DNA from 2 places in the Streptomyces sp. NPDC090442 genome. Region 1 is predicted to be linked to the other one. Evidence: riboswitches for the same ligand, from Rfam matches in the RefSeq annotation. Region 1 holds a riboswitch; the other holds the start of a gene.
What was found. Region 1 has a riboswitch for cyclic di-AMP ahead of ACIQU6_RS21270 (NlpC/P60 family protein). Riboswitches for the same ligand answer to the same signal wherever they lie in the genome.

Region 1 (7,186 bases):
AGCTGCTGCCCGGCTACCCCGGGTCCTCCAAGTCCTGGTTCGGGTCGCTGAAGGCCAACGAGCAGCTCGCGCCGCTGATGCAGAGCGGGGCGGTCAAGCCGTTCATCCTGGTGGCGCCGCGGACCAACGTGCTGCCCAACGCCGACACCGGGTGCGTCAACCTCCCCGGCAAGGTCAACGCCGACAGTTGGCTGACCGTCGACGTCCGCCAGATGGTGATCGACAACTTCCGGGCCGGCAACAAGCCGGACTCCTGGGCACTGGCCGGCTACTCGGCGGGCGCGCACTGCGCGACCAAGCTGGCGCTGGCCCACCCGGACCGGTACCGCGCCGCGGTCGGCATGTCCGGTTACAACGACCCGGCCATAGAACGGGATTCGCTCGCCGGCAAGGACCCCAAGCTGCGCGTGGAGACCAACCCGCTGCACATCCTGAAGGCCGCCAACGAGGCCGGGCGGCCGCCGCGTACCGCGCTGTACATCTCCGGCGCGAACGGCGACGGCTACCAGGCCGGCATGGGCCTCAAGCAGCTCGCGAAGCAGCCGACGACGGTCACCGTCCAGCAGATCTCGGCGAGTGCGGGCGGCCACACCGTGCCGGTGTGGAAGCGCCAAGTGCCGGAGATCTTCCGGTGGTTCGGGCTGTACCTCAAGGGCTAGCGCCGACGGCGCGCCGGCGTGGTCCGCCCTAACGGCCGCCGCAGCAGGCGGAGTTCATCGTTCGGGTGAAACTCCGCCGGAGTTGCCGGAACCGGGCACATCGCCGCGCCGCGGTGCGTTGTACGACGTGACAGGGTTCGGCGTGCGAGTGACGTACGGGGGCGGTGCGGATGTGGGGCCGCGGCGGTGACGGGGAGCGGCCAGGAGGGCGACCGCGAGGGCGAGCAGGGCTGGCGTCCGGCGCGCAGCGGCCACGGGAACGACCGGGGGTGCGGCCGGGGGAGCGGTCGTACGGTGACGGGCGGGCCGGTGGTGGGCGTCTGCGCGTGGCCGGGTGGGTGGCCCAACGGGCGGCGATATCCGGGCGGTTGGGCGGCAACGCCGCGAGCGTGCGTGCCAGACGCCGCGACGCCGCGGAGATCCGTCAGAAGCGCCCTAGGCCGGGCGGGTCGCGCCGGCGAAGGGCATCCGGTCGATCGGGGTGATCTGGACGGGCTCGCCCGGGTGCGGGGCGTGGATCATCTCGCCGCCACCGATGTAGAGGCCGACGTGGCTGATGCCGGAGTAGAAGAACACCAGGTCGCCAGGGGCGAGTTGGGGCCAGTCGATGCGGGTGCCGGAGGCGATCTGGGTGTAGGTCGTCCGGGGCAGGGCGACCCCGCCGGCCTTCCAGGCGGCCTGGACCAGCCCCGAGCAGTCGTACGCGGCCGGGCCGGTCGCGCCCCAGGCGTAGGGCTTGCCGAGCGCTCCGTGGGCGAAGGAGACGGCGCGGGCGGCGCGTTCGCCCGGTGCCGGGGTGCGCGGGGCGGCGACGGGTCCGGGTTCCGGGGGGCGTTCCTCGGCGGTGGCGGGGCGGGTGCCGAGCCGGCGGATGCTGCCCAGGCGGCGGGCCCAGCCGGCCACTGCGGTGGCCTGGTGGCCGCCCGTGCGCTCCAGCACCGTGGCGCCGTCCAGGCAGCGCTGTGGGTCCGCGGCGAGCAGCAGCCCTTGGTGGGTGGCGCGGGCCCGGGCCGGCTGTGGTGCGAGCTGCGGTCGCTCGACGGTGGTGTGGTGCGAGGCCATGGCGGCCGTCACTTCCTTCCCTGCGGGACGGGGCGACCGGAGGGGGCGGGCCCGGTCGCGTGCAGGAGGAAGCTAAGCCCGGGGTCACGGTGGCGAACCTCCTTGCCCGGCATTGCCCTTATCCGACCGGTCATGGTGCGGGGATGACCGCCCGGGCGGTCGGGGCGGGTCGGGACCGGCGGGCCCTGACCGAAGCGGGCATCGCGGACGCCCTGCCGGAAAGGACGTGCTATGGGGCGGATACGATCCAGCACTATGGACGTAGTAATCAATGTCTTCGTCGCCCTGCACATCATCGGCATCGCCTCCCTCCTCGGCGGGTTCCTGACCCAGATGAAGGCGATGAGCGCGGGCACCGCCCGCTTCGTGCCGGCCATGCTGCACGGCGCGCTGACGATGCTGGTCACCGGCATCGTGCTGGTCGGCCTGAACCAGATGCAGGGCGCCTCGCTCAACAACATCAAGTTCGGCATCAAGTTGGCCGTCCTGGTGGTGATCCTGGCGCTGGTCTACGTCAAGCGGGACGAGGAGAAGATCGCCAAGCCGCTGTTCGGCGCGGTCGGCGGCCTCACCATGCTCAACATCTTCATCGCGGTGCTCTGGACCTGAGCCCGCCCGGCGCTCCGGCGGCCCCGCCCGGCACGAACCCGGCGGCCCGGCCCCGGCGCCGCAGCGCCCGGCCCGAAACGGCACACCGCGCGGTCGTCCCGCTCCGTACCCCGGAGCCGGCGGATGGCCGCGCGGTGGCGTGTGGGGGGTGGTTCAGTGGGGCGCGGCGCGCGCCCGTGTGCCGGTTAACCGGGCCGGACGCTCCCGTAGATCGGCATGTAGTAGATCGACTCGACCCGGACGTTGGCCCCCGGGTGCGGGGCGTGGATCATCTTGCCGTCGCCGATGTACATCCCGACGTGGCTGATGTCGTTGTAGAAGAACACCAGGTCACCGGGTTGCAGGTTGTCGGTGGAGACCCGGGTGCCGGTCTTGACCTGGTCCCAGGTCGTGCGCGGCAGATCGACCCCGGCCGCCTTCCACGCGGCCTGCGTCAGGCCCGAGCAGTCGTAGGAGTTGGGCCCGGTGGCGCCCCAGACGTAGGGCTTGCCCATCTGGGAGCGGGCGAAGGCGAGTGCCTTCTGGGCCTTGGTGCTGGACGAGCCGCCGTCCGAGGCGCCGCCGCCGGACGAGGTGCCGCCGCCGGTGTTCTGGTCGGAGCCGCCGGGATGCTGCCGCCGCTTCTCGGCCTCCTTGCGGGCCTGCTCCTCGGCCTTGCGCTCGGCCGCGGCCTCCTTCTGGCGCTCCAGTTCGGCCAGCCGCGCCTTCTCCTGCGCGGTCAGCCGGGAGAGCAGTTGCCGCGCCTCGGCCAGCTTGGCCTGGACGTTGCGCTTGGTCTCCTTCAGGGACGTCTGCGCGTGCTGGAGGTCCGTGAGGCTCTGCGTGGCCTCGGCCCGTTGGCGGGTGGCCGCCGCGGCCTGCTCCTGGTAGTCGGTGACCACCTGCTTCTGCCGGCCGGTCAGTTGCTGCATCAGGTGGTTGCGGTCGACGAACTGCTGCGGGTCCTTGGCGAGCATCAGTTGGGCGGTCGGGTTGATCCCGCCGCTCTGGTACTGCGCCGACGCGAACGAACCCAGCCGCCGCCGGGACTCGTTCATCTGCTCCGCGCGCCGGGCCGCCTCGTCGATCAGGCGGTTCACCGTGCGCTGCCCGCTGTCGGCCTTCTCCTTGGCGGCGTTGTACTTCTGGGTGGCGACCTCGGCCTGCTGGTACAGGTCGTCGACCTGCTGCTTGACCTCTTCGACGGTCGGCTGGGGCGCCTTCGGGGCGGCGTTCGCGGTCTGCGAGAGCAGGGTGACCGAGGCCAGTGCGGCCGTGGTCAGCCCGGTGGCCGTACGACGGCCGCCGGGCGTGGCAAGTATGGGGGTGCGCGGCTTGCGATGGGACGCCAAGGCCGGCGACTCCTTCCGTGGACCGCCTACCGGGTTAGCTGTCGGGTTCGGGCGGTCTGCTGACGGAAGGCTTGCCCTACGGCCGGTGCGTCCGCCTGGCGACGGCCGCCCCGGTCGATTCACCCCGGTGTTGCTTGTGGGTCCCCGGCTCCGGATTGCCTTCGCGGCAGGCCGGACTCGGCGGAGGCGGCCCGTGCGGACGCTGTCGTCCGCGGGGACGGCGGGCTGCCTTGAGCGAGACCGTAGCCAACTCGTGTGGCTCCTGTGAAGGCAGGTGTTCGATATGCCCGAAACCTTTTCGTGACCTGAACGCGGAGGGCCCACGAGGCGTCCCCGGCCGCGCAGATGACGCCCCGACCAAGGCGGTACCGGGCAATCCGCCGCTTCGGGACCGGTTGTCAGTGCGGCGGCCTAGACTCGGTGGGCGATGAGCAGCCTCTTTGACGACAGCTTCCTGGCGGACCTCGGCCCCCCGGACGAGGAACCCCCGCCGCCGCCCGAGGACGAGCACGGCCCGGTCCCGGACGAGATGCCCGCCGACCTCTTCGGCGGGAAGTTCGACGCGCCCGCGCCCCGGCAGCCGTACTACCGCGACGGTGCCGCCCGCCCGGCCATCGACCCGGCGGCGCTCCTGGAGGGCCTCAACGACCAGCAGAAGGCCGCCGTGGTGCACAGCGGCAGCCCGCTGCTGATCGTCGCCGGCGCCGGCTCCGGCAAGACCCGGGTGCTCACCCACCGCATCGCCCACCTGCTCGCCGAGCGCCACGTCCACCCCGGCCAGATCCTCGCGATCACCTTCACCAACAAGGCCGCGGGCGAGATGAAGGAGCGCGTCGAGGACCTGGTCGGTCCGCGGGCCAACGCCATGTGGGTCTCCACCTTCCACAGCGCCTGCGTGCGGATACTGCGCCGGGAGTCCAAGCGGCTCGGCTTCACGTCGTCCTTCTCGATCTACGACGCGGCCGACTCCAAGCGCCTGATGGCCCTGGTCTGCCGCGATCTGGACCTGGACCCCAAGCGCTTCCCGCCCAAGTCCTTCAGCGCCAAGATCTCCAACCTCAAGAACGAGCTCATCGACGAGGAGACCTTCGCCGGGACGGCGGCCGACGGGTTCGAGAAGACCCTGGCCCAGGCGTACGCGATGTACCAGGCGCGGCTGCGCGAGGCCAACGCCCTGGACTTCGACGACATCATCATGACGACGGTCCACCTGCTCCAGGCGTTCCCCGACGTCGCCGAGCACTACCGCCGCCGCTTCCGCCACGTCCTCGTCGACGAGTACCAGGACACCAACCACGCCCAGTACACCCTCGTCCGCGAGCTGGTGGGCCCGGGCACGGTCGAGATCCCCGCCGCCGAGCTGTGCGTGGTCGGCGACGCCGACCAGTCCATCTACGCCTTCCGCGGCGCCACGATCCGCAACATCCTCCAGTTCGAGGAGGACTATCCGAACGCCACCACGATCCTGCTGGAGCAGAACTACCGCTCCTCGCAGACGATCCTCTCGGCCGCCAATGCCGTCATCGAGCGCAACGAGAACCGCCGCCCCAAGAACCTCTGGACGGACGCCGGCGCCGGCGCCAAGATCACCGGCTATGTCGCCGACACCGAGCACGACGAGGCCCAGTTCGTCGCCGACGAGATCGACCGGCTCACCGACGCCGGCGACGCCAAGGCCGGCGACGTCGCGATCTTCTACCGCACCAACGCCCAGTCCCGCGTCTTCGAAGAGATCTTCATCCGGGTCGGGCTGCCCTACAAGGTCGTCGGCGGCGTGCGCTTCTACGAGCGCAAGGAGGTCCGCGACATCCTCGCCTACCTCCGGGTGCTCGCCAACCCCGAGGACGCCGTCCCGCTGCGCCGGATCCTCAACGTCCCCAAGCGCGGCATCGGCGACCGCGCCGAGGCGATGATCGAGGCCCTCGCCCAGCGCGAGAAGATCACCTTCCCGCAGGCGCTGCGCCGGGTCGACGAGGCGTACGGCATGGCCGCCCGCTCCGCCAACGCCGTCAAGCGGTTCAACGTCCTGATGGAGGAGTTGCGCACCGTCGTGGAGTCCGGGGCCGGCCCCGCCACGATCCTGGAGGCGGTCCTGGAGCGCACCGGCTACCTCGCCGAACTCCAGTCGTCCACCGACCCCCAGGACGAGACCCGCGTCGAGAACCTCCAGGAACTCGCCTCCGTGGCCCTGGAGTTCGAGCAGGACCACGGCGAGGCCCAAGAGGACGACGAGACCCAGGAGGCCGAGGAGGCGGAGGCCGCCGCTCCCGGCCCCGGGACGCTCGCCGAGTTCCTGGAGCGGGTCGCCCTGGTCGCCGACTCCGACCAGATCCCCGACGCGCCCGCGGAATCCGCCGAAGGCGCGGAGGGCGCCGAGGACCCCGGCGTCATCACGCTGATGACCCTGCACACCGCCAAGGGCCTGGAGTTCCCGGTGGTCTTCCTGACCGGCCTGGAGGACGGCGTCTTCCCGCACATGCGGGCGCTCGGCCAGACCAAGGAGCTGGAGGAGGAGCGCCGGCTCGCCTACGTCGGCATCACCCGCGCCCGCGAGCGGCTCTACGTCACCCGCGCCACGATGCGCAGTGCCTGGGGCCAGCCGTCGTACAACCCGCCCTCGCGCTTCCTGGAGGAGGTCCCGGACACCTTCCTGGACTGGCGGCGCACCGGCTCCGCCACGCCGTCCGCGTCCATGGGCGGCCTGTCGTCGGGCAGTTCCTCGGGCGGGGGACTCGGCGGGGGCGGCATCGGCGCCTCGCTCTCCTCGACGCGCGCCAAGGGGCCGAGCGGCTTCGCCACCCGGCGGACCAAGGACCGCCCGGTGGTCTCGCTGGCCGTCGGCGACCGCGTCACCCACGACAGCTTCGGGCTCGGCACCGTCGTCGGCGTCAAGGGCAGCGGGGACAACGCCGAGGCGACCATCGACTTCGGCGGCGAGAAGCCCAAGCGGCTGCTGCTGCGCTACGCACCGGTGGAGAAGCTCTAGCCGCCGGCGGGTCGGCTGGCCGGGAGACGTGTGAGGGGCCTGCCGCGGTGTGCGGCGGGCCCCTCAAGTGTCCGATGGCTTCCGGCCGTTCAGTTCGGGTTGAGGCCGTGGGTGCGCAGCCACGGGAGCGGGTCGACGGCCGCGCCGCCGGCCGGCCGGACCTCGAAGTGCAGGTGCGGTCCGGTGGAGTTCCCGGAGCTGCCGGAGTAGGCGATGGTGTCGCCGGCCTTGACCGTCCCGGAGCGGACCTTGGTGCTGCTGAGGTGGCAGTACCAGGTCTCGGTGCCGTCCGGCGCGGTCAGGATCGCCATGTTGCCGTAGGCGGAGTTCCACTGGGTGTGCATGGTGCCGTCGGTGGCCGCCATGACGGGGGTGCCGTAGCCGACCGGGAAGTCGATGCCGGTGTGCACCGACATCCAGTTGACCCCGGCCTGGCCGAAGAGCGCGCTCAGCCCGCGCTGGGTGACCGGCAGCACGAACTTGGGGCGCTCCGCCTCCTTGCGGGCCGCCTCCGCCTCCTTGCGCTTGCGCTCCTGCGC
Region 2 (7,186 bases), on a different contig from region 1:
AACGCCGTGATCAACGTTGACCGGTCGGCCGGCGGACCGACCGACGAGTCCGATGAGTCTGACGCCGACCATTGTGGACCGCCCCACTGACAACGCTCACCACGACTCCCCCCTTACCGCCTCACCGTCGGCCCCGGCGCACGTTCGTGGCCTTCCTGACGGGAACTTCGCCAGATGCCGACGCGGTTGCATACAGTGACAGAACTTCCTCGCAAGCGGATCGAAGGGACGTACATGCCCATGGGTCACACGGCCACAGAACAAGCCGGCTCCGGCGGCCTGACAGCGACCGAGCACCGGCTGGCCAACGGCCTGCGCGTGGTGCTCTCCGAAGACCATCTGACGCCGGTGGCGGCCGTCTGCCTGTGGTACGACGTCGGCTCGCGCCACGAGGTGAAGGGTCGTACGGGCCTGGCGCACCTCTTCGAGCACCTGATGTTCCAGGGGTCCGCGCAGGTGAAGGGCAACGGCCACTTCGAACTCGTCCAGGGTGCCGGTGGCTCGCTCAACGGGACCACCAGTTTCGAGCGCACCAACTACTTCGAGACCATGCCCGCCCACGAGCTGGAGCTCGCGCTCTGGCTGGAGGCGGACCGGATGGGCTCGCTGCTGACCGCGCTCGACGAGGAATCCCTGGAGAACCAGCGCGACGTCGTCAAGAACGAGCGCCGCCAGCGTTACGACAACGTCCCTTACGGCACGGCCTTCGAGAAGTTGACGGCCATGGCCTACCCGGAGGGCCACCCGTACCACCACACCCCCATCGGGTCGATGGCCGACCTCGACGCCGCCTCCCTGGAGGACGCGCGGGCCTTCTTCCGCACCTACTACGCGCCCAACAACGCGGTCCTGTCCATCGTGGGCGACATCGACCCCGAGCAGACGCTGGCCTGGGTGGAGAAGTACTTCGGCTCGATCCCCTCGCACGACGGCAAGCAGCCGCCGCGCGACGGCAGCCTGCCCGAGACCGTCGGCGGCCAGCTCCGCACGGTCGTCGAGGAGGACGTCCCGGCGCGTGCCCTGATGGCCGCCTACCGCCTCCCGCACGACGGCACCCGCGAGGCCGACGCCGCTGACGTGGCCCTCACCATCCTGGGCGGCGGCGAGTCCTCGCGCCTGTACAACCGCCTGGTGCGCCGCGACCGCAGCGCCGTCGCCGCCGGCTTCGGCCTGCTGCGGCTGGCCGGTGCGCCCTCACTGGGCTGGCTGGACGTGAAGGCATCCGGTGGCGCGGAGGCTCCCGCCATCGAGGCCGCCGTCGACGAGGAGTTGGCCCGCTTCGCCGAAGAGGGGCCGACCCCGGAGGAGATGGAGCGGGCCCAGGCCCAACTGGAGCGCGAATGGCTGGACCGGCTCGCCACGGTCAGCGGCCGCGCCGACGAACTGTGCCGCTACGCCGTCCTGTTCGGCGACCCGCAGCTCGCGCTGTCCGCCGTCCAGCGTGTCCTGGACATCAGCCCGTTGGAGGTGCAGGCGGCCGCCAAGGCCCGGCTGCGCCCCGACAACCGCGCCGTGCTCGTCTACGAGCCCACCGCGCAGCCCGACGCCGCCGGCACCGAGGAAGAGGAGGCGGCCAAGTGACCGACGCCACCACCCCCGCAGACGCCCCCATGAGCGCCATGCAGTTCCACCCGCAGCCCAAGGGCGGCGCGCCCAAGCCGTGGGCCTTCCCGGCGCCCGAGCGCAGCCAGTTGGCCAACGGGCTGACCCTGCTGACCAGTCACCGTCCCGGGCAGCAGGTCGTCGCCGTGGAGGTCAACCTCGTCGCCCCGTTGGCGGCCGAGCCCGAGGGCCTCGACGGCGTCGCCACGATCATGTCCCGGGCCTTCTCCGAGGGCACCGACAAGCACACCGCGGAGGAGTTCGCCGCCGAACTGGAGCGCTGCGGCGCCACGTTGGACGCGCACGCCGACCACCCCGGTGTGCGGGTCTCCCTGGAGGTCCCGGCCTCCCGTCTGCCGCGCGCCCTCGGCCTGCTCGCCGACGCGCTGCGCGCCCCCGCCTTCCCGGACGACGAGGTCGAGCGGCTGGTCCGCAACCGCCTCGACGAGATCCCGCACGAGCTGGCCAACCCGGCCCGGCGCGCGGCGATGGCGCTGTCCAAGGAGCTGTTCCCGGCCACCTCCCGGATGTCCCGGCCCCGTCAGGGCACCGAGGAGTCCATCGCGCGGATCGACGCGGCCGCCGTGCGTGCCTTCTACGACGCGCACGTCCGGCCCGCCACCGGCACCGCCGTCATCGTCGGCGACTTCACCGGCGTCGACCTGGACGCGGCGCTGGCCGACACCCTGGGCGCCTGGACGGGCTCCACCGCGCAGCCGTCGAAGCCCTCGCCGGTCGTCGCCGACGACACCGGCCGCGTGGTGATCGTCGACCGCTCCGGTGCCGTTCAGACCCAGCTCCTCATCGGACGGGTCGGCGCCGACCGCCACGACCGGGTGTGGCCCGCCCAGGTGCTCGGCACGTACTGCCTGGGCGGCACCCTCACGTCCCGTCTGGACCGGGTGTTGCGCGAGGAGAAGGGCTACACCTACGGGGTGCGCGCCTTCGGCCAGGTCCTGCGCTCCTCCGCGCCGTCCTCCCCGGAGGGCGCCACCGGCGCCGCCCTGCTCGCCATCAGCGGGTCGGTGGACACCGCCTCCACCGGTCCGGCCCTCCAGGACCTGTGGACGGTGCTGCGCACCCTCGCGGCCGAGGGGCTGACCGACGCCGAGCGCGACGTCGCCGTGCAGAACCTCGTCGGCGTGGCCCCGCTCAAGTACGAGACCGCCGCCGCGGTCGCGGGGACCCTGGCCGACCAGGTGGAGCAGCAGCTCCCGGACGACTACCAGGCGCAGTTGTACGTCCGGCTCGCGGAGACCGGCACGGTCGAGGCGACCGCGGCGGTCGTCAACGCCTTCCCGGCGGACCGGCTGGTGACGGTCCTGGTGGGCGACGCGGCGCAGATCGCCGAGCCCGTCAAGGCGTTGGGCATCGGCGAGGTGACCGTCGTCAGCGGCTGACCTCAGCCGCGTGACGGCATGTCACTCGACGTCTCGTCACTTATCGACAAAGCGGCTCCCGTGGCAGCGACTTGCCACGGGAGCCGCTGTGCGTGTGCACCGTGTTCCCGCCCGCCCAACTGGTGCGCGTTGCTCCGCCGCCCCTACGGGCCCGGGCCCGCGGACGGGTGGCGTCGCCTGCCGGGTTGCCTCGGTTGCCCGATTCGAGTGTGGCGTGTCGCACAAAACTCCAGTTCTGTTTGCCGATTGAAAGTTGCCCCGTTTAGCGTCGGTCCGGCTGTTCGTCACAACTCCGCCACAACAGTGGCACCGAGCAGTCATCGCCGAGTCCCCGTACGGCGCGAGCCAGGGGAGCCGGGGACCCACATGTCCCCTGGGGTGAATCGGTCTCCTCTCCGGAGGAGCCCGTAGGAGACCTTCCTGCTCCGAACCCGTCAGCTAACCCGGTAGGCGAGAGGGAAGGAAAGGACCAGCCAGTACATGGCGTTCACCCGTGCCACCGGGAAGCACCGCCGTGCGAGCCGCACCGCTCGCACGACCCGCAACCTCGCCGGCATAGCCACCCTCGCGGCCTCCGGAGTCGTCGCTTCCGTGGCGTCGCCCGCGCTGGCCGCCACGGGCGAGCCGACCGCCCACGACACCGGCCTCCAGCACGCCGTCGAGCTCGGTGACGAACTCGCCGTCCGGATCGAGGCCCAGGCGGACACGCAGCAGGCGGCCGCCGAGGCCGCCGAGGCCAGGGCGAAGGCCGAGGTCGAGGCCAAGCGGCTGGCCGAGATGGCCAAGAAGAAGGCCGACGAGGAGCGTGCGGCCAAGCTGCGCGCCGCCCGCGAGGCCGAGCGCAAGCGCCTCAACACCTTCGTCGCTCCCGTGGCCGATTCCTACGTCTCCACCGCGTACAAGGCGTCCAGCGGTCTGTGGTCCTCGGGCAGCCACACCGGCATCGACTTCCACGCCGCCTACGGGACGCAGGTTCACGCCGTGGGTGCCGGCACCGTCGTCGAGGCCGGCTGGGGCGGCGCGTACGGCAACAACATCGTGATCCGGATGAACGACGGCACCTACACCCAGTACGGCCACCTCTCCTCGATCGGGGTGACGGTCGGGCAGTCCGTCACCCCGGGGCAGCAGATAGCCCTCTCGGGCAACACCGGAAACACCACCGGCCCGCACCTCCACTTCGAGGCCCGGACCGGCCCCGACTACGGCTCGGACATCGACCCGGTCGCCTACCTCCGCGCGCACGGCGTCAGCGTCTGACCTTCCCCGACCTCTCCGCCGCAGCACCGTCCCCCTGGAGCCCCGGCCCGCCACCTGGCGGGCCGGGGCTCCGCCGTTTCCGTAGGGCCGCCGCCGTCGGCCCACCTGCCAGGTTCCCGGCTCGCATCGTCCGAAAAGTGCCGATGAATTCACGACATTCCGCGGGAGAATCCGTCGGTGTCGAATAGGGTCGAGGAATGTCGCCGAGCGGCGACGTCTTTCGGGGATTACGGCGGAGGCACGGACGATGCGAAGCCACATTTCCGCGCACGCGGTGTGTACGGCGATTCGGGACGATATCGTCTCCGGTCTGCTCGCGCCGGGGAGCCGGCTGATCGAGGACATTCTCGCCGCGCGGTACGGCGTCTCCCGGGTGCCGGTGAGGGAAGCGCTGCGCACCCTCCAGTCCGAAGGTTTCGTCACCTCCCGCCACCACGCGGGCGCCTGCGTCGCCGAGCTCACCGAGCAGGAGGCCGCCGACCTCCTCGACATGCGAGCCCTCATGGAGCCGCTGGGCGCCGCCCGCGCCGCCGCCCGGCGTACCACCGCCCACCTGAAGGTGCTGCGCGGCCTGGTGCGGCTCGGCCGTGAACGGGCCCGCCACGGCCACCTCGCCGACCTGCGCCAGCTTGACGGTTGGTTCCATGAGACGCTCGCCCAGGCGGCCGGCAGCCCCAGCCTCACGGCGCTCCTCACCCAACTGCGACGCAAGATCGAGTGGACCTACGTCATCGAGCCGCCCACCCGAGTCACCGACGCGTGGGACGAACACGGCGCCGTTCTTGACGCCGTCGCCCGGGGGGACGCGGAACGCGCGCGCACCCTCATGGCGGCGCACATCGAGCGGTCGCTCCCGGTGTACCGACTGCGGCGCCACGCTTCCTCTGTGAGGGAGGCGAAACGACCCGTCAACACGGCGCGCGCCCGCGCTTAACAATCGCCCCGTATACAAAGGGGCAGGTGTCTGGGAACGCTGGCGCAGGGAGTGAAGGCGAGGCGGGGGTGCTCGGCGTGCGTTTCTGATGCCGCTCGCCCAAACGCTCCCCCCGGATGCGGAGAATGGGAATTCGGGATTAAAAGCGTCGACTGGATGTCGAGAATGAGGGCGGATGCCGGTGGGAGGTAACGCCGACCGGAATCGTTCCGGGGTAGCCGTACGGATTTCCGAGGATTCCGATTAGTCGATGCAGAATCCCCGATGTGCCTCCCCGCCCGAGGTTCAGTGCATCGCCCGACGCCCCGAGGAATGGCGAGCACCCGCCTCCACGCATTCGCGAACGGCCCCGCCGCGGCAGCCGGATGTGTGTACCGGTTGCCGCGGCGGGGCCGTGTCGGCTGGCGTCCGAAGTCCTGGGCGGGGTGCGTGGCCCCGCAGGTGCTCGGGGCTCAGACGGTCTCGGGGAGCTCCTCAAGGCCCTCGGCGACCAGCTTCGCCAGGCGGTCGAGCGCGGCCTCGGCACCCTCGGCCTCGGAGGCGAGCACGATCTCCTCGCCACCCTGGGCGCCCAGGCCCAGGACCGCCAGCATGGAGGCGGCGTTCACCGGGTTGCCGTCGGCCTTGGAGATCGTCATCGGGACACCGGAGGCGGTGGCCGCCCGGACGAAGATCGACGCGGGGCGGGCGTGCAGCCCCTCGGCCCAACCGACATTGACGCGGCGCTCAGCCATGGTGTTGCCCTTCAAAGTCGTGACTGTTGTCTAGACCATTCTCGCACGCTGCCGGGGGTGGTCCGGCAGCCCGTCGTCCTGGCTTCCCGTCGGGCTGCCGACCCTCCTTCCAGGCCGTTGGTTCCGCGCGAAGGCCAGGGGGAATTCGAGCGTACGCACGCCGAGCCGGTTGTCAGTGGCCCGCCGTACGCTGTCCGCATGCAGACGCCGCCGGATCATGCCTACCCGACCCACTGGGAAGCCGACGTGGTGCTGCGTGACGGCGGGACGGCGCGCATCCGGCCCATCACGCCCGACGACGCCGAGCGGCTGGTCTCCTTCTACGAGCAGGTGTCGGACGAGTCGAAGTACTACCGCTTCTTCGCGCCGTACCCACGCCTGTCCGATCGTGACGTCCACCGGTTCACCCACCACGACTACGTCGACCGGGTCGGCCTGGCCGCCACCGTGGGCGGCGAGTTCATCGCCACCGTCCGCTACGACCGGATCGACGCGCGGGGCCTCCCTGCCAAGAGCCCCGAGGACGACCAGGCGGAGGTGGCCTTCCTCGTCCAGGACGCCCACCAGGGTCGCGGCGTCGCCTCCGCCCTCCTGGAGCACGTCGCCGCCGTCGCCCGCGAGCGCGGCATCCGCCGGTTCGCCGCCGAGGTGCTGCCCGCCAACACCAAGATGATCAAGGTGTTCACGGACGCCGGCTACACCCAGAAACGCACCTTCGAGGACGGCGTCGTCCGCCTGGAGCTCGACCTCGAACCGACCGAGCAGTCCATGGCCGTGATGCGCGGCCGCGAGCAGCGCGCCGAGGCTCGCTCCGTCCAACGACTGCTCGCCCCCGGCTCGGTAGCCGTCATCGGCACCGGCCGCACCCCCGGCGGCGTCGGCCGCACCGCGCTGCGCAACCTCCTCGACGCCGGTTTCACCGGCCGGGTGCACGCCGTCAACCACGCCTTCCCCGAGGACCTCCGCCGCCTGGAGCCCGAGGGCGTGCCGGCCGCCCGTACGCTGCGCGACATTCCCGAGCCGGTCGACCTGGCGGTCGTCGCCGTCCCCGCGGCCGCGGTCCCCGACGTCATCCGCGACTGCGGCGAGCACGGCGTCCAGGGCGTACTGGTCCTCTCCACCGGGTACGCCGAGGCCGGCCCCGACGGGCGGGAGCGGCAGCGCACCCTGTTGCGCCGGGCCCGCTCCTACGGGATGCGGCTCATCGGTCCCAACGCCTTCGGGCTGATCAACACCGCTACCGACGTCCGGCTGAA

Region 2: another riboswitch for cyclic di-AMP. It lies ahead of ACIQU6_RS26250 (M23 family metallopeptidase); the one in region 1 lies ahead of ACIQU6_RS21270 (NlpC/P60 family protein).

What each region holds. Positions count from the first base shown of each region.
Region 1 is NZ_JBIVXW010000029.1:52,896-60,081, forward strand. It holds gene ACIQU6_RS21255 (alpha/beta hydrolase) at 1-659, shown strand, start outside; gene ACIQU6_RS21260 (C40 family peptidase) at 1,095-1,721, opposite strand; gene ACIQU6_RS21265 (hypothetical protein) at 1,977-2,330, shown strand; gene ACIQU6_RS21270 (NlpC/P60 family protein) at 2,516-3,661, opposite strand; cyclic di-AMP (ydaO/yuaA leader) riboswitch at 3,669-3,854, opposite strand; gene pcrA (DNA helicase PcrA) at 4,089-6,647, shown strand; gene ACIQU6_RS21280 (peptidoglycan DD-metalloendopeptidase family protein) at 6,737-7,186, opposite strand, start outside.
Region 2 is NZ_JBIVXW010000040.1:1,990-9,175, reverse strand. It holds gene ACIQU6_RS26260 (M16 family metallopeptidase) at 241-1,581, shown strand; gene ACIQU6_RS26255 (M16 family metallopeptidase) at 1,611-3,002, shown strand; cyclic di-AMP (ydaO/yuaA leader) riboswitch at 3,314-3,470, shown strand; gene ACIQU6_RS26250 (M23 family metallopeptidase) at 3,483-4,262, shown strand; gene ACIQU6_RS26245 (GntR family transcriptional regulator) at 4,510-5,196, shown strand; gene ACIQU6_RS26240 (HPr family phosphocarrier protein) at 5,649-5,930, opposite strand; gene ACIQU6_RS26235 (GNAT family N-acetyltransferase) at 6,129-7,186, shown strand, end outside.